DNA from 3 places in the Pseudoalteromonas sp. AOP31-A2-14 genome. Region 2 is predicted to be linked to each of the others. Evidence: predicted binding sites of a transcription regulator. Region 2 holds the regulator's gene; each other region holds the start of a gene.
The links. Region 2 encodes MetJ, which represses methionine synthesis genes. Its sites were predicted from a motif close to TAGACGTCTAGACGTCTA; they were not measured.
Positions count from the first base shown of each region.

Region 1: a site for MetJ is predicted at 1,868-1,885, ahead of metK (methionine adenosyltransferase). Genes of this name have one in related genera too.
Region 3: a site for MetJ is predicted at 1,273-1,290, ahead of metA (homoserine O-succinyltransferase MetA). Genes of this name have one in related genera too.

Region 1 covers NZ_JBQSXI010000001.1:2,688,776-2,698,795, forward strand. The annotation lists gene tkt (transketolase) at 1-1,687, opposite strand, end outside; gene metK (methionine adenosyltransferase) at 1,987-3,138, shown strand; gene ACT3S9_RS12425 (START domain-containing protein) at 3,256-3,900, opposite strand; gene ACT3S9_RS12430 (CYTH and CHAD domain-containing protein) at 3,926-5,446, opposite strand; gene ACT3S9_RS12435 (TIGR04211 family SH3 domain-containing protein) at 5,665-6,270, shown strand; partial or broken gene ACT3S9_RS12440 (Lrp/AsnC family transcriptional regulator) at 6,527-6,833, opposite strand; gene putA (bifunctional proline dehydrogenase/L-glutamate gamma-semialdehyde dehydrogenase PutA) at 7,018-10,020, shown strand, end outside.
Region 2 covers NZ_JBQSXI010000001.1:3,010,566-3,020,585, forward strand. The annotation lists gene ACT3S9_RS13935 (ISAs1 family transposase) at 1-321, shown strand, start outside; partial or broken gene ACT3S9_RS13940 (pilus assembly protein PilP) at 319-588, opposite strand; gene ACT3S9_RS13945 (PilN domain-containing protein) at 578-1,150, opposite strand; gene ACT3S9_RS13950 (pilus assembly protein PilM) at 1,138-2,220, opposite strand; gene ACT3S9_RS13955 (penicillin-binding protein 1A) at 2,353-4,815, shown strand; gene metL (bifunctional aspartate kinase/homoserine dehydrogenase II) at 4,892-7,237, opposite strand; gene metB (cystathionine gamma-synthase) at 7,242-8,507, opposite strand; gene metJ (met regulon transcriptional regulator MetJ) at 8,741-9,061, shown strand; gene ACT3S9_RS13975 (malic enzyme-like NAD(P)-binding protein) at 9,124-10,020, opposite strand, start outside.
Region 3 covers NZ_JBQSXI010000001.1:793,082-803,101, reverse strand. The annotation lists gene ACT3S9_RS03740 (homocysteine S-methyltransferase family protein) at 1-270, opposite strand, end outside; gene metA (homoserine O-succinyltransferase MetA) at 260-1,207, opposite strand; gene ettA (energy-dependent translational throttle protein EttA) at 1,417-3,090, shown strand; gene ACT3S9_RS03725 (histone deacetylase family protein) at 3,247-4,155, shown strand; gene cyoE (heme o synthase) at 4,660-5,544, opposite strand; gene cyoD (cytochrome o ubiquinol oxidase subunit IV) at 5,579-5,902, opposite strand; gene cyoC (cytochrome o ubiquinol oxidase subunit III) at 5,902-6,522, opposite strand; gene cyoB (cytochrome o ubiquinol oxidase subunit I) at 6,519-8,522, opposite strand; gene cyoA (ubiquinol oxidase subunit II) at 8,525-9,439, opposite strand; gene ACT3S9_RS03695 (hypothetical protein) at 9,673-10,020, opposite strand, start outside.

The DNA of each region.
Region 1 (10,020 bases), 320 kb from region 2:
ACTGCACCTCAGATCCTGTCGCAATTAAAATAAGATCGGGTTCGCCGTCACAACTAAGGATATAACCGCCTTTTTTCACATCACTTAACTGCTGTACTGAACGCTCTTGTTGCTCAAGACCTTGGCGAGTGAAAATCAAAGATGTTGGCCCATCTTGACGCTCGATGGCTTGTTGCCATGCAATGGCTGACTCGACTTGGTCACATGGACGCCAGTTAACAAGGTTAGGCGTTAAGCGCATGCTAGCAATTTGCTCTACAGGTTGGTGAGTTGGACCATCTTCACCTAAACCAATTGAATCGTGCGTATAAACAAAAATACTCGGCACTTTCATTAATGAAGCCATACGTACTGCGTTGCGCGCATATTCCATAAACATTAAGAATGTAGCGCCATAAGGGATAAACCCTTTATGTAATGCAATACCATTCATAATGGCCGACATACCAAACTCGCGAACACCGTAATAAATATAGTTACCGCTTGCGTCATCAGCAGTTACGCCTTTTGAACCATCCCAAATTGTTAGGTTTGAGCCAGCTAAATCAGCAGAGCCACCCATAAACTCTGGTAATAATGGACCAAATGCGTTCAATGCATTTTGAGAGGCTTTACGTGTCGCAGGGTTTGCAGGGTTTGCTTGTAGTTGCTCGATATATTCTTGAGATTTCTCGCTCCAATCAGCAGGTAGTTCTGAGCTTGTACGGCGTTTAAATTCTGCAGCAAGCTCTGGGTGTGCTTTTGCGTAGGCAGCAAACTTTTCATCCCAACTTGCTTCAAGTTGCTGACCTTTTTCTTTTGCGTCCCACTGATTATAAATATCAGCCGGAATATCAAATGCTTCCCCCGTCCAACCAAGAAATTCACGAGAAGCTATAATTTCATCTTCACCTAATGGCGCACCATGGCTGTCATGGCTACCTGATTTATTTGGTGAGCCATATCCAATCACTGTTTTACAGCAAATTAAGGTTGGTTTGTCGGTGATGCTACGCGCTTCTTCAATGGCTGCGCGAATAGCGTCTGAATCGTGTCCATCGACGCCACTGATTACATGCCAGCCATATGATTTAAAACGTGCTGGTGTGTCGTCGTTAAACCAACCTTCAACTTCACCATCAATAGAAATACCGTTGTCATCCCAAAATGCCACTAACTTGCCAAGCCCTAAAGTGCCAGCAAGTGAACACGCTTCGTGAGAAATACCTTCCATTAGACAGCCATCACCTAAAAAAGTATAAGTGTGGTGATCAACAATATCGTGGCCTTCACGGTTAAACTGTGCAGCAAGTGCTTTTTCAGCAATGGCCATACCGACGGCGTTTGTGATCCCTTGACCTAATGGCCCCGTAGTGGTCTCAATACCCGGCGCATAACCATATTCTGGATGACCCGGAGTTTTAGAATGCATTTGACGGAAGTTTTTGATTTCGTCAATTGGTAAATCATAACCACTTAAATGCAGTAGAGAATAGATAAGCATTGAACCGTGGCCGTTTGAAAGTATAAATCGATCTCTGTCTACCCACTCTGGATTGGTTGGATTGTGGTTTAGATAATCGCGCCATAATACTTCTGCGATATCAGCCATGCCCATAGGGGCCCCAGGGTGACCAGATTTGGCCTTTTGAACTGCGTCCATTGATAAGACGCGAATAGCGTTTGCAAGTTCTTTGCGAGACGGCATGAATTCTCCTACCTTTAACTGTGTTTGCGCTGGTTGTTGTATGTTACCCAAACAACTGGGATTGAACACCCATTCTTACTTATTGTGGGGGCTGTGTGCAATTAAAAACCCTATTTAATTGGCCATTATGAAAATTTTTTAAGAACAAAAAGTTATTAGTAAGGTTAATTAGCATTTAAATAGACGTCTAGGCGTAAAAATACTATGCAAATATATTTGTTTTAGATAAAATACGTCCCTTAATTTTTTAGCGCTCTTACCGACGTTTGTGAAGCGCAATATTTGTGAGCAGAAATACAATGGCAAAACATTTATTTACTTCTGAATCAGTTTCTGAAGGTCATCCGGATAAAATTGCAGATCAAATCTCTGACGCGGTACTTGATGCCATTTTAGAGCAAGATTCTCATGCCCGTGTTGCGTGCGAAACTTACGTAAAAACCGGTATGGTTATGGTCGGTGGTGAAGTCACCACGAGTGCTTGGGTTGATATTGAAGAAATCACCCGTAAAACGATACGTGAAATTGGTTACACTCATTCTGATATGGGTTTTGATGCTGATTCGTGTGCAATTTTAAATACTATTGGTAAGCAGTCTCCTGACATCAACCAAGGTGTTGACCGTACAAGCCCCGAAGAGCAAGGCGCTGGTGACCAAGGCTTAATGTTTGGTTACGCATGTAACGAAACTGAAGTGCTAATGCCTGCACCAGTGACTTATTCACACCGCTTAGTCCAGCGCCAAGCGCAAGTACGTAAAAGTGGAGAGCTCAACTGGTTACGCCCAGATGCAAAATCACAAGTTACTTTTGCATACGAAAATGGCAAACCAGTAAGTATTGATGCGGTAGTGCTTTCTACTCAACATAGTGAAGACATTTCACAAAATGATTTAGTAGAAGCAGTGATGGAAACTATCATCAAGCCAGTACTTCCAGCTGAGCTTATCACCAGCGAAACTAAGTTCTTTATTAACCCAACAGGTCGTTTTGTTATCGGCGGCCCTATGGGTGACTGTGGTTTAACGGGTCGTAAAATCATTGTTGATACCTACGGCGGCATGGCGCGTCACGGTGGCGGTGCTTTCTCTGGTAAAGATCCATCAAAAGTTGACCGCTCAGCGGCATATGCTGCACGTTACGTTGCTAAAAACGTAGTAGCTGCTGGCCTTGCTGATAAGTGTGAACTACAAGTGTCTTACGCAATCGGTGTTGCAGAGCCTACCTCAATCAGCGTTGAAACGTTTGGTACCAGCAAGTTAGAAGAAAGCCGTTTAATCGAGCTTATTCGTGAACACTTTGACCTGCGTCCATATGGCCTAATTCAAATGCTTGATCTTGAACGTCCAATTTACCTACCAACAGCCGCTTATGGTCACTTTGGTCGTGAAGAATTCCCTTGGGAGCGCACCGATAAAGCCGACGCACTTCGTGCAGCAGCTGGCCTTTAATTCCAGCCTTTATGCAAATACAAAAAAAGCGCCATTTGGCGCTTTTTTTGTATTTTTCTGACCGATATTAAAATAGGTTATGCTAAAACTTTACTTAGCTAACTCGGCTTAACCAACTCACCCGCTACACTGACCCACCACGCTCACTTGCTCAGCCTTGGTATAGTCTTTATTAATGAGCTGAACACGTAAAGCTTGCATCGTTTTAAGCGCACTTTTTAAACCTACTTTATTGCTTATCCAATAAGGCAATGACCCTCCGGGATCTGCAAATGCGGTATATTCAATGCTGAGCTGTTCGTTAATTTGTGTAAGTAGCCAACTTGCACGTAATTGCTCAAATCGAATAAAACCTTCAAGCCTTGGGATATAATCAGGGCGGCCTTGAATAATAAGCTCAGTTTGCTTGGCACTTATGGCTTTGTAGCAAGAGTGACTAACCATGTCGCGATTACTTACCGGCCACGGTGGATCGAACTGGGTATGAACAAGGGCTTCATTACGACTGGGCCGTGCAATAACGTCGACCTGAGTGACATTTTCAAGCCACTGTGGTGCGCTCGAGGTATCACTTAATAAGGCCATAAAATCACTCGCCATTACGGCTTTTACAGTCATATCAGCCTGCACTTCAAAAATACCGTTTGCGTGCTTTTTATAGTTTACCGTAACCCCATCTTGAGACTTCCAATGCTGCCACGGCGCCTCTTTTGCTGCGCAGTTAAAACCAATTAATAATATTAGCAAATAAACAATGCGCACTTTTAATCATCCTTGTAACTATCAATTACAACCAGTAAGGTGGTTTTGCCAATGAGGCGTGGCGGCTTTTTTCCATTGCGCTAACTAAAAACTCTGACTTTTGCTCCAACCAATTTTGAATTTTTATTAAGCCTTCATCATCTTGTCCTGCGCAAAGTTGCTTTAAATACTCAAGCGTACTTAACTCATAAATTCCATGAGAAATATCAAGCCATGGCACTCTAAATTCACTACGCTCTTCTTTATCAAACAAAGCGCCTAAACAATTGCCGCTGAGTAAACTATTTTCAAGCCTCACTTTAAGCCCTAAATAGTCTTTATAAGAAAACGATTGTTGTTCTGGTAATAAGCGGTGCATATCTTGCCAGTCTTTCTCGAACAATCGATTAGCAATATCTTTAACAGGCTTTTCAGCAGCTTGCAATTCAACCTGCCCCCAATCTTTACGCCACTGCTTCTCTACTAACCAAGTCGTTAGTGAGAGTAATAAACGATTGTAACGAGTGCTATGAAATAAAGCGTTAATATCTTCAATGTTTGGCTGTAGCTCTTTTAAGTCAGTGATAACTTGGGTGAGCTCAGGAGCATTATTAATTTTTTTATAGTAAGCGTGGCGCTTTGAAGTATAAGTTTTTAGTTGAATGGCATTTTCAACCCAAGCAATCTCACTTAACAGCCACTTTAGCTCAGTCCGTAGCTGATTAGTGCTATCTTTACTAACAATGTCATCATAAAGCCAAAAAGTATGACGAATTAAACTAATACCATCGGTAACACGCTTGAGGGTTTTTAAGCTCGGCTTATCAAAGTAGCATTGCTCGTGCTGCTGTACAAAGCGAATACCAAAATTCATAGCAGCTATTAACGCTTGTTCTTGGCTGGCATTTTGCGTTAGCGAAACAAAGCCTATTGATTTAGAAGGTTTCAGCGGCTTGTTGTCAGCAAGGCGGTAGCCCCGCGCGGCTTTTGAGTATAACCCAAGGCGGATTTTCCCTGTGCCAACTAACTTATCTGCAAGAGCAAATAACTCACTACGGCTGCCCTGCATGAGTTCTATTTCAAGCTCACAAATTGGCTCCATTGCACCCGATGCTGCTACTTCTCCTTTATCAAGTACCACCTCTATTTTAGCACCGCTATCGGTTTCAACGAGCCAAGTACGGCGTATAAAGTTAGTACTAAAAATAGGATAAAGATTTTCAGCAATAGCATTTACCTGCATGCCGTGAGGCCAAATACTGGTATCGAATGCTAATAAATCTGGACGAGCGTTGGCGATGGGTAGATTAAACTCAGGGCGTTGATGCAACCCACCGACTACTTCTCCTGCTAATTTAATGGTTTGCTCACATTGACTATCAGCGCAGCGGGTTCTAAAACCAATATCCAGCGCGCGAAGTTCACGACTTGGCGTATCGTAGTAAGCGTTTTGCAAACTGCGCGAAGGTTTATTAGTAACGGTTTTAGCAAATTGAGTGATTAACGCGGGGATCAGTGAAACTACAGCATCTGACACCAAAAATTTCAGTTCTATCTCAGTATCCATTAGAGTCGCGGATTACCTTTAAAATAATTAAGTGCTCAAAATAAACAAAGCAGACTAACAATGCAAATTTTTTAGTTAGTTAGGTAAAGCTGTGTCCATAATCAATGGATTACAATATCAGCCTTGCTATTAATTAGTGAAATCCATACTATCCCTATATATAATTGAAATAAAAATCATGACCGCTACGGACAAGGTTACATTAACAAGGTAGATTGATGTTAAAACACTGTTTATTCGGGCTACTACTGCTAGCCACTTCGTTTATTAGCTACGCTGAAGAAACGTCAAACTCAGCGCCAGAAAATGAAAATACCGCCTACATTATAGATAACCTCTATATATTTATGCACTCCGGTCCGGGAAAGAACTATCGAATTTTGGGTTCTGTGGATGCAGGTACGCAAATCGCCCTTTTATCCGATGAAGATAACGGCTATTTTAAGGTGTTAGATGATAAAGAGCGTGAAGGCTGGGTTGAAAGCAAATATATAAGTAAAACAGCTGGCTTACATCAACAATATCAAGCACTCAATAATGATATGACGTTGATGCAAGAGCAGCTTCGTCAAGCTGAAATAGAATTACCACAGTTGCAAGAGCAAAACCAAGAGCTAACAGCTCAAAACCAAGCGCTTGCAGAGCAAATAACTAAATTAAAAACGACTATGGAAGCAGAACGTAACCAAAAGCAAGCAGCAAGCTCTAAAGAAAAACGTCAACTATTAACTTACGGCGGCGCAATTGCTTTTATCGGATTATTTTTAGGCATTATTTTAACGATTGTTTTATCACGTCGTAAACGTTATGACGGTTGGGCATAAGCTAAGTAATAAAAAAGCATCTTTTTGGATGCTTTTTTACTTTATGCACTAAATATATCAACATCAGATAAACCCGAACCGATGATAGCTTTATTTTAGCGCTCGCAAGCCACTCACTAACAAAAAATGCAATCACAGCACTTCTGTAAAGTGCAGTACGCTCATAATTTATTTGTGCATATTTTAAATTGCGCTGCCATCTCGCCTAAACGTGGCTGTACTCATCCATGCCCGGGACGCGATTTTTCAGTAACTAGTCATTACTCCCGACGACCATCTAGCACCCAATAACTTGGTTTTTTTAGAATATGCCCACGTCCCCACTACCACAGCTGTGTTAGGTAACTAACGATACTTGCATATGAGCGTCTAAACGTTGATTAAGTTTAGCCTCACTAGTTTGGCGTAATAACCTTCAATATATCTTTCTTGTTCAAGCCGTTTTATACGGTCTAGACATGGGCTTGGGCTTAAGTTAACCTGCTTAGCAAGGTTAACATTTGAAATTCTGCCATTTTTTGCAGAACATCTAAAATTGATAAGATCGAGCATGCGCCATATATTTAGACTTGCCATGGCAGAATTTTATGTGGATAAGCTTAAAGTATGCCCTGTGAATTATCGTAAAACGTAAAATTTAACCAGCATATTCTGCTGGAATTTCATTAGAATGCACGCATTACTACAATGAAAATCGACGAGCAAAGTAATTTGCTTAAAGACACTCCACACTCTTGAGGGTTGCTTATGTTATTCAAAGGCGATTTAACAACAACTTGTCCTATCAGGCAAAAAATTCGTGATTTCTACCGTATAGACGAAAATGAAGTGATTACTCATATTTTACCATTAGCAGAAGTGGGCGTAAAAGCGCGAAGCCGTGCTTGGGAACGTGCTCGTCAAATGGTACATCAAATTCGTGAAGATCTTGATGGGCAAAGTAGTGTTGATGCACTATTGAATGAGTTTTCACTTTCAACTGAAGAAGGTGTCGTACTAATGTGTTTGGCCGAAGCACTACTTCGCGTTCCAGACAAAGACACTCAAGAAACACTTATCCGTGACAAGCTCGCTAATGGCGACTGGAGTTCACATTTAGGTAGTAGTGATTCATTATTTGTAAATGCATCATCGTGGGGCTTATTAGTTACCGGTAAAATGGTTAACTATAATGATAAAAGCAAAGAACAACAGTTTGGTATGTTAAAGAAAACTATAGGCCGCCTTGGCGAGCCGGTTATTCGCCGTTCTGTAAACTTTGCTATGAAGGTTATGGGTAAACAATTCGTTCTGGGCCGAAACATTGACGAAGCCATTGAGCGAGCAGCCGATACAGAGCGTAAAGGCTATGTATATTCATATGACATGCTTGGTGAAGCCGCCCGTACTATGGAAGATGCTGAGAACTATTACCAAAGCTATTTAAAAGCGATTCACTCAATTGGTAAAGCTGCTAATGGCCGCGGCCCAGTAAAAAGCCCAGGTATTTCAGTTAAGCTGTCGGCTATCCATCCTCGCTTTGAGTTTACCCACCGCGAACGTATAATGAACGAAATTCTGCCAAAACTTAAAGAACTGGCAATGGTGGCTAAAAGTTACGATATTGGCTTTACAGTCGACGCCGAGGAAGCGGATCGCTTAGATGTATCATTGGATGTTATTGAAGCGTTATTTAGTGATGATGACTTAGGTGAGTGGGATGGCTTTGGCCTTGCTGTACAAGCATATCAAAAGCGCGCAATTTTTGTAATTGAATGGCTAACCGACCTTGCTCGTCGCGTATCCAAACGTAGACTGATGGTGCGCTTAGTAAAAGGCGCTTATTGGGACACTGAAATTAAAACCACTCAGCAAGGTGGTTTAGATCACTTCCCGGTTTTTACCCGTAAAGCGACCACTGACGTATGTTATAAAGCCTGCGCCATTAAATTACTGGAAGCACGTGATGTGCTTTATCCTCAGTTTGCGACGCATAACGCTTATACTGCAGCGACTATTTTAGAAGTGGCTAAAGGCAACCATGAAGGCTTTGAGTTCCAACGTCTGCACGGTATGGGCGAATCATTATTTGACCAAATAGTTGAAAAAGAAAAACTGCAATGCCGCGTATACGCGCCCGTTGGTGAACACGAAGACTTACTTGCTTATTTAGTTCGTCGTTTACTTGAAAACGGTGCAAACTCTTCATTTGTTAATGCAATTGTAGACACAAAACACCCCGTTGAAGCATTACTACCTGACCCAGTCGAAACATTGCAGGGCTTACGTAATAAATATAATACGCAAATCAAAATGCCAATTGATTTATACGGTGATGAACGCGCCAACTCAAAAGGCATGGACTTAACCGATATCAATGCTATTACGCCACTCAAAGAAAACCTTGATAACTGGTTTCGCGAGCACAATATTGAGCAAAGCCAAGTACCAGAAGGTGCATTAGCAGTAAAGAACCCGGCGAACCACAAAGAAATTATTGGTCATGTGAAGCTGCAAAATAGCGATGACATGAAAGTAATACTAGAAAACTCCGAAACGGCTTTTGAATCTTGGTCACAAACATCCGTAAAAGAGCGCGCTAACTTACTGCGCCGTATTGCCGATATTTTAGAGCGTCATCACGATGAATTAGTCGCTATATGTATTAAAGAAGCCGGTAAAGTCGCTCAAGATGGCATTGATGAAGTTCGTGAAGCCGTTGATTTTTGCCGCTACTACGCAGCCCGTGCAGAAGAGCTTGCTGAAGATGAGCGCTTTGAACCTCGTGGTGTTATTTTATGTATTAGCCCGTGGAACTTCCCGCTAGCCATATTTACAGGCCAAGTCGCCGCTGCAATAGTCACTGGTAATACGGTTATAGCTAAACCCGCGGAGCAAACTAGCTTTATCGCGCTTCGCGCTATTGAGCTAATGCTTTCTGTAGGCTTACCTGAACATGTTGTACAGCCGGTTGTTGCCAGCGGCAGTGATGTGGGTAAAACCATCGTCCCTGACGAGCGCATTCAAGCGGTAATGTTCACTGGCTCAACCGATACCGGTACCTTAATTTCGCGAACACTTGCTGCTCGTACCGATACACAAGTGCCACTAATTGCAGAAACGGGTGGTCAAAACTGTATGATTGTTGACTCCACCGCACTACCTGAGCAAGTCGTTGATGATGTAATTAGCTCTGGTTTCCAAAGTGCGGGACAACGCTGTTCAGCACTACGGGTACTCTTTATTCAAGAAGATGTTGCTGACGGCATTATTGAAATGCTTGCTGGTGCATTAAAAGAGCTACATGTTGGCGACCCATCATTACTTTCGACCGATGTCGGCCCTGTGATTGATGAAAAAGCGCTTAACAACCTCAATGAACATGTGGAGTACTTAAAAGACAAAGCCACACTTCATTACGAGTGCAACATTCCTGATAACACTGAAAACGGCGCGTACTTCTTTGCTCCGCGTTTATACGAAATCAAAGATTTATCTGTATTAAAACGAGAAGTATTTGGCCCATGCGTACATATCATACGCTTTAAAGGTACTGATATTGAAAACGTTGTTGAGCAAATAAATGGCACCGGCTTTGGTTTAACTATGGGTATTCATTCGCGTATAGAGGAGCGATGCGAACGATTAGCTAAGCTATCACGTGCAGGGAACGTATACGTAAACCGTAACATGATTGGCGCAATTGTCGGTGCACAACCATTTGGTGGTCGTGGTTTATCAGGGACGGGTCCTAAAGCGGGTGGTCCTAAC
Region 2 (10,020 bases):
TCGGCAGGGTCGGATACCACTGAAACACGCTGGTATATAAGTTCATTAGACTTAAATGCAGCGCAAGCACTCAATGCAGTACGCAGTCACTGGCAGGTTGAAAGCATGCATTGGATGCTTGATATGAACTTCAGAGAAGATGAATCGAGAATACGCAAACTTCAAGGGCCATTAATGTTTAATGTAATGCGAAAGATAGCCATGGCGCTTTTTAAACAAGATGCATCTAAGTCAGCAAGTATGGCGAGGAAAAAGAAAATGGCAGGGCTAGACGATGATTACCGCTCAACCCTGCTAGAGTCTGGGATTAAAATGCGCTAGCCGTGCCATTTGTTGGCGATAAATATCCAAATTGATTGCGACCGCATATTTTATTTGGTAGGTAGAGCGCAGCTCTGATTCTTTTTCGACTGCACTGTGGTAGCTATCTATTTCATCTGATACTAAGAGGCTATAGCTAAAAAACAATACCAATGCAGCAACAAAAGTACAGCAAATTATTTTTACAATAACAGGCCAATCACCAACATTCTCAAGCTCGATTTCGCTCCACTCAATCTCTGTTAACGCTTTGATATCAAGGCTCATTATTTTTCTCACCTATTTTACCAAAGGGTTTAACATAAAACTCCATATTAAAATCACTTAATAAACGAGAAGATTTTTCTCCGGCAACAATCCCTTGCATAGATGGACGCTCTAATAAGTACGAGCCTTGCACTTGGCGCAGCATAGTTGATAAACGATTATTAGACTCACTACGACCCACCACATGAATAGCACTACCGCGGCGTTCCAGCTTTGTTAAATAGACACCTGCGGGGACAATGCTTGCGACTTCATCCATTATTTGCGTACCTAGATTACGGCTACTTTGCAGCTCTTCAATAAGGCGCATACGTTGCTGAAGGTTTTCTTTTTTCTTATCAAGTTCGCGGATTTCGCGAATTTTCATATCAAGCTGACTGATTCTCGTACTCAAAAAGTTGTTTTTTACATTTTGACCATCACGCAAATTACCGTAAAAAGTGCTCAACAAATACATACTTAAAAAGCTTAGTATCACAACAGCACACACGATAGTGACAAACTTAGTTTGCGATTGCTTACGTCGCTGCTCACGCCAAGGCAGTAAGTTTATATATGGCATGATGAAAAGCTCCTAAGTGCTAAGCCGGTTGCAATAGCAAACTGCGTACGGTAACGCTGCAAGATATTACGGTCAACTTTTGCAGATATATCCATACCCGCAAAAGGTTCAGCAACGACAGTATGAATACCTAACTCTTCAATTAACAAACGATCTAAGCCATCAATCATGGCTGTTCCACCAGTCAGTACAATATAATCTATTTTGTCTTTACCACTGGTGGTTAAAAACATTTGTACAGCACGGCGCACTTGTTGTAGTAATGAGGTTTGAAAAGGTGCAAGCACTTCAAATGTATAATTAGGAGGAAGATCACCGGTGGTTTTGCCTATTTCAGCTTCATCAAAACCCTTATTGTAATAATTAACAATGCTGTTGGTGTATTGGTCGCCACCAAATACTTGATCACGGGTATAAATTGTTTCACCCGCCTGAACCACACTCACTAAGGTCAATACTGCGCCAATATCAACTACAGCAACGCATTTATTAAACGCATCACTAGGCAACTGTTGATAATACACATCCATGGCTCGGCTTAATGCGTAGCTTTCTACATCGACTACTTTAGCATTTAAACCGGCAGTTTCTAGTGCCCCTACTCGCGCTTCTACACTTTCAGTTCGTGCAGCAGACAGTAGTACATTCATTTTACTCAGATCAGCTTCGTTGGTCCCCAGCTTTTCAAAATCGAGACTAACTTCATCAAGTGGATAAGGAATTAAACTATCGGCTTCGATTTCAATTTGTGATTCTAATTCAACATCACTTAGCGTGACATCCATAAAAATAACTTTAGTGATCACTGTTTGGCCAGAAACAGCCACCGCTGCTGAGCGCACTGTTTTAGGTAGGCGACGCTTTAATTTGATAATAATATTTCCAACCGCTTCAATATCTTGTATTGAACGCTCTGATATAGCACCTTTTGGCATTGGCTCAACAGCGAGCGCCTCTAGACGGTAGCCGCCGTCTTCGGTTTTATTCAACAAAACCGCCTTTATGGTGTGTGAACCAATATCTATTCCTACCATCATCGATGAAGGCTTGTTAAGTAGTTGACTTAGCATTTTTGTAACTTGGCCTTTGTTTTAATAATAAACAAGTTATAATTTTTAGTCTAAAAAAATATTATTCATTTTTTAATCAATATATACTAGCAGCCTCCGTTTATAATTGGGAGTCCATTCAGGGAAATATAAGTGATTTTATTAAAACGAACTTTACAATTTTTTATCATTTGCACATTCTTAGGGCTGATTACCCTAGTCAGTCTTTATTACTATGTTAAATCTGATATCCCCAGCGTACAAGTTTTAAAAGACGTACAATTGCAAACTCCAATGCAAGTCTTCTCTCGTGATGGTCAACTGATCAATCAGTTTGGTGAGAAACGCCGGATACCTGTGACCATAGAGGAAATTCCAAAACCATTACTCGATGCATTTTTAGCAACCGAAGATAATCGTTTTTATCAACATATAGGTATCGATCCTATCGGTATTGTCCGTTCAGCTATGGTGCTCATTTCTACAGGTGAGAAGAAACAAGGCGCAAGTACCATCACCATGCAGCTTGCTCGTAATTTCTTCTTAACTCGCGAAAAAGCCTACATTCGTAAAGTTAAAGAAATCTTCATCGCATTGCATATAGAAAACGTTCTTTCTAAAGATGAGATCTTAGCCTTGTATTTGAATAAAATCGAGCTAGGTAATCGTGCATTTGGTATTGGCGCTGCCGCTCAAGTTTATTACGGTAAAACGCTAAATGAGCTTAACTTAGCGCAAATGGCAATGATTGCAGGTTTACCTAAAGCCCCTTCGGCATTAAACCCCATTCGTAACCCCGTACGTGCAAAGGCTCGTCGCAACGTAGTGCTAGGGCGCATGCTTGCTGAAGGCTATATAACAAAAGCCGTTTATGATGAAACTAAAGTAGAGCCAATTACAGCGTTTTTTCATGGCGCTGAAATAGATTTATACGCTCCTTATATATCTGAAATGGTGCGCGCCGAAATGGTTGCTCGTTATGGTTATGAACGAGCTTACAACTCCGGTTTTAATGTATATACCAGTGTTGATTCTAAGGTACAAAAGGCAGCCCAAACAGCGTTAGTTGATAACTTACATGCTTACGATATGCGTCATGGCTTTCGCGGCCCCGAAGCGATTTTATGGAATGTTGAAAACCAGCAGGCCCCCTCGGAAAGTGATATTTTAGAAAAGCTAAAAAGTGCTAACGAAATTGGCCCACTTTTGGCTGCTGCCGTTATGAAGGTAGAAGAAAAAAGCGCTCAAGTACTTTTGAAAAATGGAGAGCACGCCACTCTTGATTGGGAAAATTTAAAGTGGGCACGTAAATATATTACCCGTTACCGTCAAAGCTATGCTCCGAAGGCGGCTACAGATATTTTAAATCCGGGTGAACAAATTTGGTTACGTAAAAAAGACGATGGCAGTTATATATTAAGCCAGCTACCAGAACCGGCGAGCGCTCTGGTTTCGCTTGATCCAAACGATGGCCGTATTAAAGCCATTGTTGGCGGTTATAGTTTTGAGCAAAGCCAGTATAACCGTGCTGTACAAGCTAAACGCCAAGTAGGCTCAAATATCAAACCCTTTATTTACTCTGCGGCTATTGAACGTGGTTATACATTGGCTTCAATTTTAAATGACGCCCCAATAAATCAATGGGATAAAAGCCAAGGGGTAGCATGGCGGCCAAAAAACAGTCCTGCTGTTTATAATGGCCCAATTCGTATCCGTCGCGCATTAGCGCAATCTAAAAACGTGATATCAGTACGTTTACTACGTGGTGTTGGCTTACAACGAACTGCCGATCACCTGCTAAAATTTGGCTTTGCCAACAGCGACATTAACCGCAGTGAGTCACTGGCTTTAGGTAGTGCTTCAATTACACCGCTTGAGCTGGCCCGTGGTATGAGCACTTTTGCTAATGGCGGTCACTTAATCACTCCTTATTTCATTACTGAAGTTCAGGACTTCGCAGGTAACGTGCTATTTAAAACTGAGCCTGAATTAGCGTGTGATAATGAAACGATAGAGCCTAGCAAGCAACCTCCTTCTGTTACTTGCGCGCCGCGTATTATTTCAAAGCAAAATGCGTTTTTAATAGCTGATGCGATGAATAGCGCAATTTGGGGCGGCGGCAGCTGGGCTCATAAAACCGGTTGGAGTGGCACAGGTTGGCGAGCACAATCTTTAGAACGTCGTGACTTATCGGGTAAAACAGGGACCACCAATGACTCTATCGATACTTGGTTTAGTGGCTTTAACCGCGACATAATGACCACTGTTTGGGTGGGCTTTGATAACCCCGGTAATCCATTAGGACGCTCAACATATAACAGCAACCTTGATAGCGGACAAATATCAGGTGCAGAGTCTGGCGCTAAAACTGCCCAGCCTGCGTGGATTGATTATATGAAGTTTGCCCTTAAAGATAAACCTGAAGCGCCAATAGAGCCGCCTGAAGGCCTTGTATCAGTGCGTATCGACTTAGCTACTGGATTGTTAAGCCACAAAAACGATTACACCAGTCGATTTGAGTACTTTACTAAAGGCACCTCGCCTACCAAGTATGTATTGCAGCAACCGGTCAATGTTTTTGAAGAAGAAACCAAAACAGAAGAAGAACTGTTTTAATTCAACGGCAAAACTTAAGTTAACAAACAAAAATGCCAGCATATTGCTGGCATTTTTATTAGGATAATTATGTTGCTTATTGAAGATTTTGTACAAGCCAATATAAATCAGAGTGAACACCTGCTGCAGTCACTTCTTTACCCGCACCGGGGCCTTGTATTACTAACGCGTTATCGCTGTACCACTGACTATTAATAACAAAGATGTTATCGCCGGGAGTTAAGTTCGCAAGTGCATCGCTTTTTTGCACACTGACTAAGCCCACTTCTGCCGCGACTTTACCATTAATTAAACTTAGTGCGCCGGTGTAACGTAGCACTTCATTTTTAGCTTTTGCAGCAGCAGCTTTTTCAGCCACAAAAGTATCGAGTAGGTCTTTATTATCTAAAAATGACTGCCAGTCACCACCCGCTAATTGCTCAGGCATTAGTGGCGTTAGCGCGATATCATCAAGCTCTAAGGTTAAGCCAACCTCACGAGCAAGTATTAATAACTTACGCTGCATGTCGCGGCCAGATAAGTCTTCACGTGGATCTGGCTCAGTAAAGCCCATTTTTTGCGCTTCCAATACTAACTCTGAAAATGGCTGACTGCCATCATAGCTGCTACATAGCCATGAGAGCGTGCCTGAAAAAACCCCTTCAATATGAGTGATTTTATCGCCACTATTTTGTAAATCAGCTAAGGTAAAATTAATCGGTAAGCCCGCACCAACACTCGTGTTATAGCGCCATAGTAAATTACGCTCAGTTAAGTTATTTCGAAGTGCTTGATACCAGCTGTTATCTGCAGTACCTGCATATTTATTAGCACTTATTAAGTGGCAATCTAAATCAACAAAAGCTGGATAAAGTAGGCTAAAACCTTCACTGGCGGTGATATCAATCACCACTTTATGTTCGTAATCAAGCTCGCTAATATGCGCGAGCAATTCATCTTGCTGATAGTTAACCGCTTCATTTTGCCATTGTGTTTTCCAGCTCGTTAAATTAATACCACTTGGGCTAAATAGCATCTGCTCAGAGCGAAGCAAACCCACAAGCTTAATATTAAATTGCGCTGACAATCGCATTAGTTGCTGCTCAAGCTGTTCAATAAAGGTTTCGCCCACATTGCCAAGACCGGCGATAATAAGCGCTAATTCTTGGCTTTTATTAATTAACTTATCATGCAAAATACTCAGTACATCACTAGTGAGCTTTTGGTCGGTAAGCGTTAATAGGTAATCTTGATCTTGATGACTAAAACGCGTCACGATGCTTTGTTCACTAAGTACTGTTACAGCTTGCTCTGCTAGGTGCTTAATATCCGCTTCTGGCGCTACAACCGCACAACCATTGAGGTTTGACTCAATAATATTAACCCGCCCAGTTAAATAGTTAACCACTTGGTGAGTAGCAAGCGCTGGAACTAATAAATAAGTGTCACCACTTTTGCTAAAGTGATGCAAACTATGTTGAATCAACTGGCTCAACTCACCTACTTCGCCCGCCTTTAACTTATCCACTCGCAATAAATCAATATTTTCTAGGGTAGTAATAAAGCGCTTTGCTTTACAAAAACCTTCTTTGACAATTTCGGTAGAGCTGGCATCGCAGTCATAACTACTGCGTACCAGTAATTTAGTACCTGTGTTTTTAAGTGGCGACAATGTTTTTGCATGCAGCACAGGATTACCTAAACGTGCTAATAAGTTAGCTTGTCCACGGCATACTTTAGAATACTTAATCGCTTTATTAACTTTGCGCGGATCAGTACTAAATACACCTTGCGTGTCAGTCCAAATTGAAACCTGTTTTGCTTGGCAATAATAGCCCAATAATGTTGCACTGTAATCACTACCATTACGACCAAGAGTTACTGCGTTACCTTGGCAATCAGCAGCGATAAAACCAGTAACCACATTAATTTGATGCTTATTGATTAACTCACTACATTGCTGTTGGTTTTTTTGATGTAATAACTGACCGTCATTCAAAGTGAATAGCTGACGAGCATCTATCGCTCCCGCTTCAATACCTAACTCAACTAGGTAAGCCGCTAATAAACGCGCTGACCACAATTCACCGTGCGCTAATAATGTTGCCTCGTGTAAATTATTGCTATGTGCCAATTCACTAATAGCAGCAAGCTCTTGATTGAGCAAGCTAAGTAATTTTTGTTTTTGTGCGCCTTTTAATAACGACTCAATCAACGAACGTTGGTGATTATCTAATAATAAAATAATATCACTTTGGGCTTGGTTATCCTCATGCTGATAACTATGCCAAAGCTTAACGAGTGTATCGGTTGTTTTACCCGCTGCAGAAACGACTATGCAGTCGCCCGATTGGCTATTAGCTAATACAATATTCGCAACCGCCTGATAACGTTCAGGAGAGCTTAAGCTAGAACCACCAAATTTATGAACAACATCTACCATATTATTACCATAGTGCCGTATGAGCAGCCGTTAATGCAAAGCTGCTATAAGTTGAGGATTGCGCTGTTTTCGCTTGCTCTTTGGTGTCTTGAGTTGCTTGCTGCAGCCCTTGACCAGGTTTAACTTTATTAAATACACGGTCTAAATCAGCCAGTAAATCTTTTACATCTTCAATACCTACTGACATACGGATAAGCGTATCGCCAACGCCCGCTTCTAAACGTGCTTTTGGTTCCATGCCTGCGTGAGTCATAGTGGCAGGATGACAAATTAAGCTCTCTACTCCCCCCAGAGACTCTGCTAAACTAAATTCTTTAAGGCTAGTTAAAAACGCTGCTGCATCATTAACATCACCTTTAATATCAAAACTCACCATACCACCAAAACCACGCTGCTGCGCTTTAGCAAGCTCATGTTGCGGATGAGATGCAAGGCCAGGATAATAAACTTGGCTAACAAACGGTGAACACTCGAGATACTCGGCAATCGTGAAAGCATTTTCTTGGTGTTGCTTTAAACGTACATTAAGCGTACGCAGGCCGCGTAGCGTTAGATAGCTATCAAATGGTGCGCCAGTAATACCTATATTGTTTGCCCACCAAGCAAGCTCATCACCTAACTCTTGAGTAGCTGCAATCACAGCACCGCCCACAACGTCAGAATGACCATTAATATATTTAGTGGTTGAATGCACTATAATATCAACTCCAAACTCAATAGGATTTTGTAAAGCTGGCGATAAAAAGGTATTGTCTGCGCCCACTAATGCGCCACACTGCTTTGCAATTGTGGTAATCGCTTTTATATCGGTTAAGCGTAAAATTGGGTTACTGGGGGTTTCAATCCAAATTAGTTTTGGTTTTATTTCAAGAATTTTTTGGTGATTTTCAGCTTTGGTTAAATCCAAAACCTCAAGCTTCAACAAGCCTCGCTTAGCAAGTGAAGTAAATAATCGGTAGCTGCCACCGTAACAGTCATGCGGTATTACCAGTGTATCGTCGCTGTTAAGCAGTTGCGTAGCTAAATGGACCGCTGACATACCGGTTGCAGTAATAATGCCTTTAGCACCGCCTTCAAGCTCGGCTAGGGTTTCAGCTAAGATGTCACGATTTGGGTTACCGCTGCGACCATAATCATAAGCACGCTTAGTGTCAAAGTCAGCAAATGAGTAGGTGGTCGATAAATAAAGCGGCGGTACAACTGCGCCATGGTGTTTATCGGCATCAATGCCACTACGCACTGTAATGGTTGCTTTGTTTTTTTGACTCATATCGTCACCTATATAATTGGATGTTTAGACGTCTAAAAGGTTAGGTGATCAAATATAAGAAGTCAAAGCATTTATAGCGTTATTAGACGAATATACAGCAGTAAAAACTTTTAACCTCCTAGATGGCTAAACAACAAGTATTTGACTATCTTGTTTAACAAGATAGAATTTCGGCATCTTTGCGTAGCAAAGGCTATGCAAACAATTAATAACCTGAGGCAACGATACATCTTATGGCTAAATGGAATGGTGAATATATTCACCCATACGCAGAACACGGGAAAAAATCAGAGCAAGTTAAAAAGATCACCGTTTCGATCCCGCTAAATGTATTAAAAGTTTTAACTGACGAGCGTACTCGCCGCCAAATTAATAACTTACGACATGCAACTAATAGCGAACTACTGTGTGAGGCATTCTTGCATGCTTTTACCGGCCAACCTTTACCAAATGATGAAGACTTACGTAAAGATAACGCTGAAAAAGTGCCTGAAGAAGTGAAGAAAATAATGCAAGAAATGGGACTAGAAGTGCCCATCTTAAGCGAAGAGTAGCTCTATAATAAGCATAAAAAAACCTCAGCGACGTAAATTACTGAGGTTTTTTAATATTAACTTTACGCCATGTAGTTGTCTGGCATATCTATTTGCGCTACACCCGAATCTATCGCTGCTTGCGCAACCGCTTTAGCGATGCGTGGCAATAAACGCGGATCCATTGGCTTAGGGATAATATAAGTTGCACCAAACTCTAAACTATCAACGCCAGAAGCCTTTATCACCTCTGCAGGTACTGGTTCTTTAGCAATACTACGAATAGCATCCACGGCGGCAATTTTCATCTCGTCATTAATCACAGTTGCGCGTACATCTAATGCGCCTCTAAAGATAAACGGGAAACATAAAACATTGTTTACTTGGTTTGGATAATCAGAACGCCCTGTTGCCATAATTAAATCATTACGCGCATTGTGAGCCACCACCGGAGAAATTTCTGGATCTGGGTTCGAACAAGCAAATACCACGGGTCTGTCTGCCATTAGTTTTAAATCTTCAGCAGATAATAAGTTAGGACCCGACACACCAACAAACACATCAGCGTCTTCAATAACATCCTGTAAGGTGCGCTTATCCGTATTGTTAGCAAATAATTGCTTATACTCGTTCAGGTCATCGCGGCGTGTGTGAATAACACCTTTACGATCAAGCATATAAATATGTTCACGCAGGGCACCACATTTAATTAATAGCTCCATACAGGCAACTGCGGCAGCGCCTGCACCTAAACATACGATAATAGCATCTTCGATATCTTTACCTTGTACTTCAAGTGCGTTGATCATACCAGCAGCAGTGACAATCGCGGTGCCGTGTTGGTCATCATGAAACACTGGAATGCTACAACGCTCAATTAAGGCTTTTTCGATTTCAAAACACTCGGGAGCTTTAATATCTTCTAAATTGATACCTCCAAAGGTATCGGCGATATTAGCCACAGTATTGATAAAGTCTTC
Region 3 (10,020 bases), 2.2 Mb from region 2:
CGAGTTAAAGGTGTTGGTTTCGATAATATCAGCACCCGCATTTAAAAAACCCCGATGGATATCCGCAATAACTTTAGGCTGGGTCAGGCTTAATAAGTCGTTATTACCTTTTATTAGTACATGCCAATCTTTAAAGCGCTCACCACGATAGTCGTCTTCTTCAAACTTATGCTGCTGGATCATGGTACCCATTGCACCATCTAAAATTAAAATGCGCTGCTTTAATGCTTCTGTAATCTGCTGACTTTTATTAACGTTATTATTCGGCATAGTTGTTAGTCCTTACGGCTTGGCTAACTAAATTAATATCATAAGGTGTAGTTTGGTACACATAATAATTTAACCAGTTCGAAAAAAGCAAAAAAGCATGACTTTGCCACGTTTTCGACGGCTCATTGTCTGCATTATTATCTGGAAAATAGTTTTCTGGGATCGCTGCATCAGGGCTTTTTTCTAGGTCACGCTGATACTCATCCTTGAGCGTATGAGCATCGTACTCTGGATGACCCGTTATATACACTTGACTGCCCGATTTATTTTTAACTAAGTAAGCGCCCACTTGCTGTGAGCCTGCCAATACAACTAAGTCATCGCTGGCATTTATTTTTTCAATATCAATATGACCGAAACGAGAGTGCGGCACTAAAAACGAATCATCAAAACCGCGAGTAAGCGCGCCGTGATTAAAATAACATTGGTGATTAAATACGCCACAAAGTTTATTTTCTTTAAGTTCACGTTTTAATTTATGGTGATGATATAAACCCGCATGAGCGGCCCAACACGAAAACAACGTTGAGGTAACATGCTCTTCGGCCCAATCGAGCAATACGGTGAGTTCATCCCAATAAGCAACCTCGTCGTATTCTAAATGCGCAAGCGGCGCACCAGTGATGATAAGTGCATCGTAGTTATTATCTTTAACCTCAGAAAAGTAACGATAAAAAGTGTCTAAATGCTGCTCTGAGGTATTTCTACTACGGTGGGTGTCTAAGCGTAAAAGTTCAACATTAACTTGCAACGGAGAGTTTGCCAGCAAACGAATAAACTGTACCTCGGTTTCTACCTTATTAGGCATTAAATTCAAAATTGCCAACCGCATCGGGCGAATCTCTTGCGTTTTCGCACGGCTTTTTGGCATTACGAACACATTTTCATGACGTAATTTTGCAATCGCAGGCAATTCATCTTTAACAGTAATAGGCATTCTTAGCTCCAAGGTACAATTCACCAATGGCTAATTATGAACGGTTAGTTAAAAATTTCAACCTCTAGATGTTTAGATGTCTAAATGAATTTATTTTATTAGCCTATTTAGTCAAAAAAGTGTTCTGCTTTGCTGTTTCGTTGACTGTTTCACCTGTGAGCCACTACAATACACATTGAAATTTTTATTATTATTTGAAGGCTTTTTCCATGGTTTTACCTGATAAGTTTATATTCTCGATGAGTCATGTATCTAAGGTTGTGCCGCCTAAGCGCACTATCTTAAAAGATATCTCGTTGCATTTTTTCCCTGGCGCAAAAATTGGTGTACTTGGCTTAAACGGTTCGGGTAAATCAAGCTTACTGCGCATTATGGCAGGGGTTGATCAAGAGTTTGAAGGTGAAGCTCACCCTCAACCGGGCATTAAAATTGGCTACCTACCGCAAGAACCGGTACTTGATGAAAGTAAAACCGTGCGCGAAACCGTTGAAGAAGCGGTAAGTGAAGTTAAAAATGCACTAAACCGTCTTGATGAAGTTTACAACGAATACGCTATGGAAGACGCCGACTTTGATGCACTAGCAAAAGAGCAAGGCGAACTTGAAGCTATCATTCAAGCCCACGACGGTCACAATATTGATAACGTATTAGAGCGCGCGGCTGATGCGCTACGTCTGCCACCTTGGGATGCTAAAGTTGAAGTGTTATCGGGTGGTGAGCGTCGTCGTATCGCTATTTGTCGTTTATTACTTGAAAAGCCTGACATGCTTATTCTTGATGAGCCAACTAACCACTTGGATGCAGAATCAGTAGCTTGGCTTGAACGTTTCTTACATGATTACGAAGGCACTGTTGTGGCAGTAACCCATGACCGTTATTTCCTTGATAACGTAGCCGGTTGGATTCTAGAGCTTGACCGTGGTGAAGGTATTCCGTGGGAAGGTAACTACTCTTCATGGCTTGAGCAAAAAGATGCACGCTTACAGCAAGAGCAAAAATCTGAAAAAGCCCGTCAAAAATCAATCGCGCAAGAACTTGAATGGGTGCGTTCAAACCCTAAAGGTCGTCAAGCAAAGTCTAAAGCTCGTATGGCGCAGTTTAGTGAGCTACAGCACTCAGATTACCAAAAGCGTAACGAAACCAATGAGCTATTTATTCCACCAGGACCGCGCTTAGGCGACCAAGTTATTGAAGTTAAAAACTTGAAGAAAAGCTTTGGTGACCGTGTACTGATTGACGACTTAAACTTTACTATGCCAAAAGGCGCAATTGTGGGCATTATCGGTGCCAATGGCGCGGGTAAATCAACCCTATTTAAAATGTTAAGTGGTGAAGAAAAGCCAGATAGCGGCGAAATCACTATTGGTGAAACAGTGGAGCTTGCAACGGTTGATCAGTTCCGCGGTAACATGGACGACAGCAACACCGTTTTCCAAGAAATTTCAGACGGCCAAGACATATTAAAAATTGGTAATTTTGAGTTTCCAAGTCGTGCTTATGTTGGTCGCTTTAATTTTAAAGGTAACGATCAGCAAAAGTTTGTTAAAGACCTATCAGGTGGTGAGCGTAATCGTTTGCATTTAGCAAAACTATTGAAAGCTGGTGGCAACGTAATCCTGCTGGATGAGCCAACTAATGACTTGGACGTTGAAACATTACGTGCTCTTGAAAATGCAATCTTAGAGTTTCCGGGCAACGTGATGTGTATCTCGCATGACCGTTGGTTCTTAGACCGTATTGCTACGCATATTTTAGATTACCGCGATGAAGGTCAAATCAACTTTTTCGATGGTAACTACACAGAATATGAAGAGTGGCTTAAAAAGACCTTAGGTGCAGAGGCAACTCAACCTAAGCGTATTAAGTATAAAAAAATTGGCTAATGTATAGTCATTAATTTATCGCTCTGAAATCTCGTTATGAGTAATATTAGCCCTATCAAACGATAGGGCTTTTTTATAAACAAGCCTTTAAGCACAAGCATGGACTATCAAAATAAACTTGATTACCATAGCGTAAATAATTAAAAGCGCGCGGTTATGACGTTAAACCCACATTTACCTTTAGTTTATCATCCAAACTACTCATTTAACTTTGATCCCAAACACCGTTTTGTTATGAGCAAGTTTGCTAATTTATATCAGCATGTTAAAGAGTTAGGGCTTATAAATAATAATCTAGTACAGCCTGAGATTGGTAACCCTGATAAGCTAGAACTCGTGCATTGTGCGAGCTATTTAGATGATCTTTGGCGCAATCAATTAGACGAAAAAGCCCTTCGACGCATAGGATTACCTTGGTCTGAGGCATTAATAGCGCGCACATTTACAGCCCCTTTAGGTACGCTAGAAACTGCACGCCTTGCACTTAAACATGGTTTAGCGTGTCATTTAGCAGGCGGCACTCATCATGCTCACTTCGACTTTGGCTCAGGTTTTTGTATGGTCAACGATCTTGCCTTTACCACTCAAACACTTATACAAAGTGGCGAAGTAACTAACGTACTTATATTTGACTTAGACGTACATCAAGGTGATGGCACTGCCGCCATGCTTACCCACCAACCTTATGCGTATACTTGCTCTATTCACTGTGAAAAAAATTTCCCGTTTAGAAAGTCCTCAAGCGATTTAGATATTGGCCTCGCCAATAATATGCAAGATGATGAATATTTGGGAATTGTTGATGACACACTACAGTTTTTACTCAATGAACTTAACCCCGATTTAGTCCTGTACGATGCCGGTGTTGATGTATGGCAACAAGATGGCTTAGGTAAGCTTGATATTAGCTGGCAAGGTATTGAAAAACGCGATCACCTAGTATTAAAACGTTGTATTGAACACAATATACCAGTGGCAAGCGTTATTGGTGGTGGTTACGACAGAGACCATTTACGTTTAGCACAGCGCCATGGCATTGTTGTTGAGCAAGCTGCGCGTTTTTAAATAAGTGTATAACTTACAGAATATGCGATTGAAAAAGCGATTACTGCGCTTATTTACTACAATTTAAACCCACATAGTTATTGATATTATTTTGCGATAACGGCTTATGTAACTACCTATGCATATGAATAGTATTATCTCGGCTAAAAAAGGGATGTAAAAGAAGGCCTGCCACCAATCAACCCCGCTTATAAAGCAGAACATGTAATGGTGTTAATTAATCAAGGATTTCGTATTTTTGCGATTAATTTACCAAGCTATAAGCCGCCTCATTTTTGCTAATTTAACCAGCATGTGCATACAAAAGTTTCGCACTTCTACACATATACCAAAGCAAAATGAACTGAACTGACTTATAAACTTATTAATTGTGGTTCCTCAAGGCGCTGTATTACGGCTCCTAAGGTTTGCAGTAAGATTATCTTATATTTTAGACAAGAAAAAAGGCTCGTCATAAATCAGAGCCTTTGTTAACTTTGGAATAAACTCGGAACTAACTCACAACTAACTAAATAATGATAATTGTGGCGTAAAATGTTGGTAATCAACGGCCATTGCAATGCTCAGCGCAGTGATATTAATAATTGAAAACGCAAACACTTGGCGTGCCCAACCGCTAATATCAATATTACGTCGGTAACCTCTAAGGGCCATCAATAGCCACCAAAAACTGGTGGTACACGCAACAGCTAAAAATGCCATACCGGTATAACCACCAATCGTGAGTAACATCACCACTAAAGCGTAAATTGCTATATACATGACGATATGGTTTTTTGCTTTATCAATACCTTGCGCCACTGGCAGCACGGGAATACATGCCGACTTGTAATCTTGATAACGAAATATAGCAATCGCATAAGAGTGCGGCATTTGCCATAAACTAAACATAACGAGCAATATCAATGCACCAGCATCGAATTGAGCACTCACTGCGCAATAGCCGACAACAGGGGGGACCGCACCGGATAAGCTACCTATAAAAGTGCCATACACAGAGCGACGCTTCATATATAAACTATAAACCCCGACATAAATAACATAACCAAACACGGCAAAAAATACAGCGACCCAGTTGGTATAAATGGCTAATAAACTAAAACCAACCACACCAAGTACAACTCCATGTACTAACGCTGCTTTCGCTGACATCTCGCCCGTTACTGTCACTCGGGTTTTGGTACGTGCCATGCGACTATCAATATCACGGTCTATCACATTATTAATTGCACACCCTGAGGCAACAACCAAAGATAACCCTAATAAAGTAGCCAACATTAGCCAGCCATCTATATCTCCTTGTGACGCGAGTAAGAACCCACCCGCTACGGAGATCAAGTTGCCCATAATAATGCCAGGCTTAGTCACTTTTAAATAACGACGAAACATCAGCTAAACTCCTACTATTTGCTTATTTCGAACATTAATACATCATCATGGCGTTAGATGCATAGAGGATCCACACCGACAATCCAACAACCATAACAATTATTATTGCACTGAAAATAAAGGATAATGAGCTTGCTTTACCCTCTTCAGTTTTAAAGTTTAGGTGTAAAAAGTATTTTAAATGTACCCAAATTTGCACAACAGCCATAACGATAATGCCATAAAAGGTCGTTTGCTTTTCTAACGTCCCGCTCATAACAGCCCAAAAAGGGATCGCGGTCAGTACAATTGATAAAACAAAACCAATTAAATAATCTTTTACAGTGCCATGTGAGGCATGTGATTCGGTTTGACTCATTACATTGCCCCCATTAAATAAACAACGGTAAATACACAAATCCATACCACGTCTAAAAAGTGCCAAAATAAGCTTAAGCAGCTTAAACGAGTTATAGTTGCTGGTTTAAGACCACGGCGTACCACTTCTATCATCATTGTTGTCATCCAAATCAAGCCAGCGGTTACATGTAGTCCATGTAAGCCGACTAATGAAAAGAACGACGTTAAAAATGCACTTTGCTGTGGCCCATTACCATGCACAATTAAATGATGAAACTCATAGATTTCCATACCTATAAAAGCGGCACCAAAAGCAAAAGTAACGCCAAGCCAGATAAGCGTGAGGGCTTTTTTCTGAGCATGTGCGCTGATCATAGCAAAGCCAAAAGTTATACTACTCAGTAAAAGTGCTGCGGTTTCTACCGCAACAAAATCAAGTTCAAAAATATCTCGCCCTGATACGCCACCATTGGTGTTCATAAAAAGCACCGCATAGGTTGCAAAAAATGAGGCAAACAACAAGCAATCGGTCATTAGATAAAGCCAAAAACCAAAAACAGTATCGCCACCCGTGTCATGATGTTCATGAGCATGGATATCATGCTCATGGGTGTCTACATTTGCAGGTAATGCACTCATGCACTGACCTCCTTAGCGTCATTTACTTTAGCAGCGCTTTTGTTATGCGCGCTTTCAATTTTTAAAATTTCATCTGGTTGCACGTAGTAATCAACATCTGGGTTGTAACAACGTTTGATAAACACAGCAAAACCCGCAACAACACCTACAATCGCTAACCACCAAATATGCCAAATCATGGCAAAACAGAACGTGGTAAAGCTGATACTCATTAACACCCCAGCAGAGGTATTTTTTGGCATATGAATAGGGGAATAGCTTTTTTGCGTTTTATACGCTTCGCCTTTTTCTTTCATGTCGGTCCATGCATCAATATCACTAACGTGTGGAACCGTAGCAAAGTTGTAATACTGTGGTGGTGACGCAGTTGACCATTCAAGCGTATGGCCGTTCCAAGGATCGCCCGTAGGATCATCAAGCGCTTCACGGTTTCTAAAGCTGACAACCAATTGCACTACTTGAAAGATAATACCGAACATAATAATCACCGCGCCTACAAATGCGATGTGCAACCACATATCATAAGCGGGGTTATTAGTGTGATTTAAACGACGTGTCATACCTAAGAAGCCAAGTACATATAAAGGCATAAATGCAACGAAGAAACCGACTATCCAACACCAAAATGACGCTCGACCCCACCCTTCATGAAGCTTAAAGCCCATCACTTTAGGGAACCAAAAAGCGAAACCAGCTAAGTAGCCAAATACAGCACCACCAATAATAGTGTTATGAAAATGTGCAATTAAGAATAAGCTATTGTGTAGTACATAGTCGGCACCTGGGATGGCAAGTAACACCCCTGTCATACCACCTATAGTGAAAGTAACCATGAACCCAAGCGTCCACAGTACAGGAACTGTAAAGCGTAAACGGCCACGATAGATCGTAAATAACCAACTAAATAGTTTCACACCGGTGGGCACCGCGATGATCATCGTCATCACCCCAAAAAAGGCATTTACATTAGCGCTCGACCCCATAGTAAAGAAGTGGTGTAACCACACAACAAAACCTAAAATAGAGATTGCTCCACTGGCATAAACCATTGACTTGTAACCAAATAAACGCTTGCCTGTAAAGGTAGAGATAATTTCAGAAAAAATACCAAACGCCGGTAAAATCAAGATATAAACTTCAGGGTGACCCCATGCCCAAAATAGGTTGATATACATCATGGCGTTTCCGCCTGCTGCCTTGGTAAAGAAGTGAAAATCTAAATAACGATCTAGCGTTAACATGGTTAATACGGCGGTTAAAATAGGGAAAGATGCTGCAATTAAGATATTTGCCCACGTACATGCCCACGTAAATATAGGCATTTTCATCAATGTCATGCCGGGTGCGCGCATTTTGAATACAGTCACTAAGAAATTAACCGCTGTCAGTAACGTACCAATACCGGATATTTGCAGCGCCCATATATAATAGTCGACCCCCACCCCGGCACTGATCGACAGTTCGGATAATGGTGGATAAGCCATCCAGCCTGTTTTTGCAAATTCGCCAAAAAACAATGAAATATTAATTAATATCGCACCACCAGCTGTTAACCAAAAACTTAAGTTATTTAAAAATGGAAAAGCCACATCACGCGCACCAACTTGTAAAGGCAACACGATATTCATCAAACCGATCATAAATGGCATCGCCATAAAGATGATCATGATCACCCCATGAGCGGTAAATATTTGGTTATAATGCTCTGGTGGTAAAAAACCAGCGGCCCCACTGGTGGCCAGTGCTAATTGCCCGCGCATCATAATGGCATCTGAGAAACCACGAAACAGCATAATAAGCGCAAGAATAATATACATAACGCCTAAGCGTTTATGATCAATTGAGGTGATCCAATCGTGCCAAAGCACTCCCCACTTTTGATATTTAGTAATTAGACCTACAAGCAGTAGGCCTATAACAGCAACCGCCGCTAACGTCACCATAATAATGGGTTCGTGATACGGAATTGCCTCTAAAGTTAACTTACCTAATAACGACATAATTATTCCTCACCCTCACTATGATCGGCGTGTACGTTATGCTCACTTTGTGCATGATGTTTTTTGTTCATATCCCCATGCGCCTTCATATATTTCATTACAATAGTATGAAATAGACCATCATCTACACTACCAAAATAAGTTACAGGGTCACTTTTACTCGGCTGTGCCAACTCATAGTAATCTGCTTTAGTAAGTGTTTTCGAGTCACTTTTAACTGTTTTAACCCACTGCTCAAAGCCCGATTCAGTGGGCGTGGCAATAGCATTAAACTTCATGTCAGAGAAACCTTCACCACTGAAATTGGAAGAGAAACCTTTATAAGTTCCTGGTTCATTAGCAATTAAATGCAGCTTTGTTTCCATTCCAGCCATAGAGTAAATCTGACTCCCTAATTGAGGGATGAAAAATGAATTCATGGTATTTTCTGAAGTGATTTTATATTCGACAGGTACATTAGCAGGGAACACTAATTCATTTACCGTGGCGATCCCCTGCTCCGGATAAATAAATAACCACTTCCAGTTTAAAGATACCACTTCAACAGTTAAGTGCTCTCCCTTTCCTTCAAGCGGTTTATATGGGTCTAATTCTTGAGTGGATTGCCAAGTAATCACACCTAAAATAGCCACAATTACAATTGGAATGGCCCATACTACAGCTTCAATTTTATTTGAGTGCGCCCACTTAGGCGCATAAACTTCGTGGTCTTGGCCATCGCGATATTTCCATGCGAAATACAAGGTCATTATTATGACTGGCACAACCACTATCAACATCAGCACAGTGGCGATGATGATCAGGTTTTTTTCATCTATCCCAACTTGCCCTTTTGGATCAAGCACACCGCCTTTACAGCCGGTTAATGCGAGTACAAACGTACCCAGAGCAATATTAAACAGGTTTCGAATTAACAAAGGACTACCCTACAACCTAAAGTTTGAAATTTGTTGTTTTAACTATTAATAATAAAACAACGACTTATATTCTCTGACGACTTTTATAGACACAAAGAGGCCCAACATGCAGTACGTGAGAAAATGAAGGAGGTTAGTTGAATCGCAGACGCAATAAGTCTAAGTAGTATTAAAAAAGCAGAACGAGCAAGTGACTAAACAGCTAAATTTAAACTACTAAACTTAAGTAGCGATCAACTATTTACTTGTGGTGGCGCACGACAGCCGTGAGCACTGTGTACTACGACTGAGCTTTTTGCTTGTTGAAAAGCAAAAGCTGTTTTACGTAAAATGATCCCAGCACGACGTGCAGGAATTATGTGGAACAATAACCAACAAAGACCAATAAGCAGCTGGTTTGCAATGATCGGATGAGCTAAAAATTGGGCTATAACAACGAGTAATGAGTCTGTAATTAAGTCATCACTAAGTAAAGCTTCAAGTTTAAAGGCATCTTCTAATGCACCACTTAGCAACATAACAATATTAAATACAAGTAAGATAACAGCTACACAAGCTCCTTTACCCGCTTTATTTAAGCG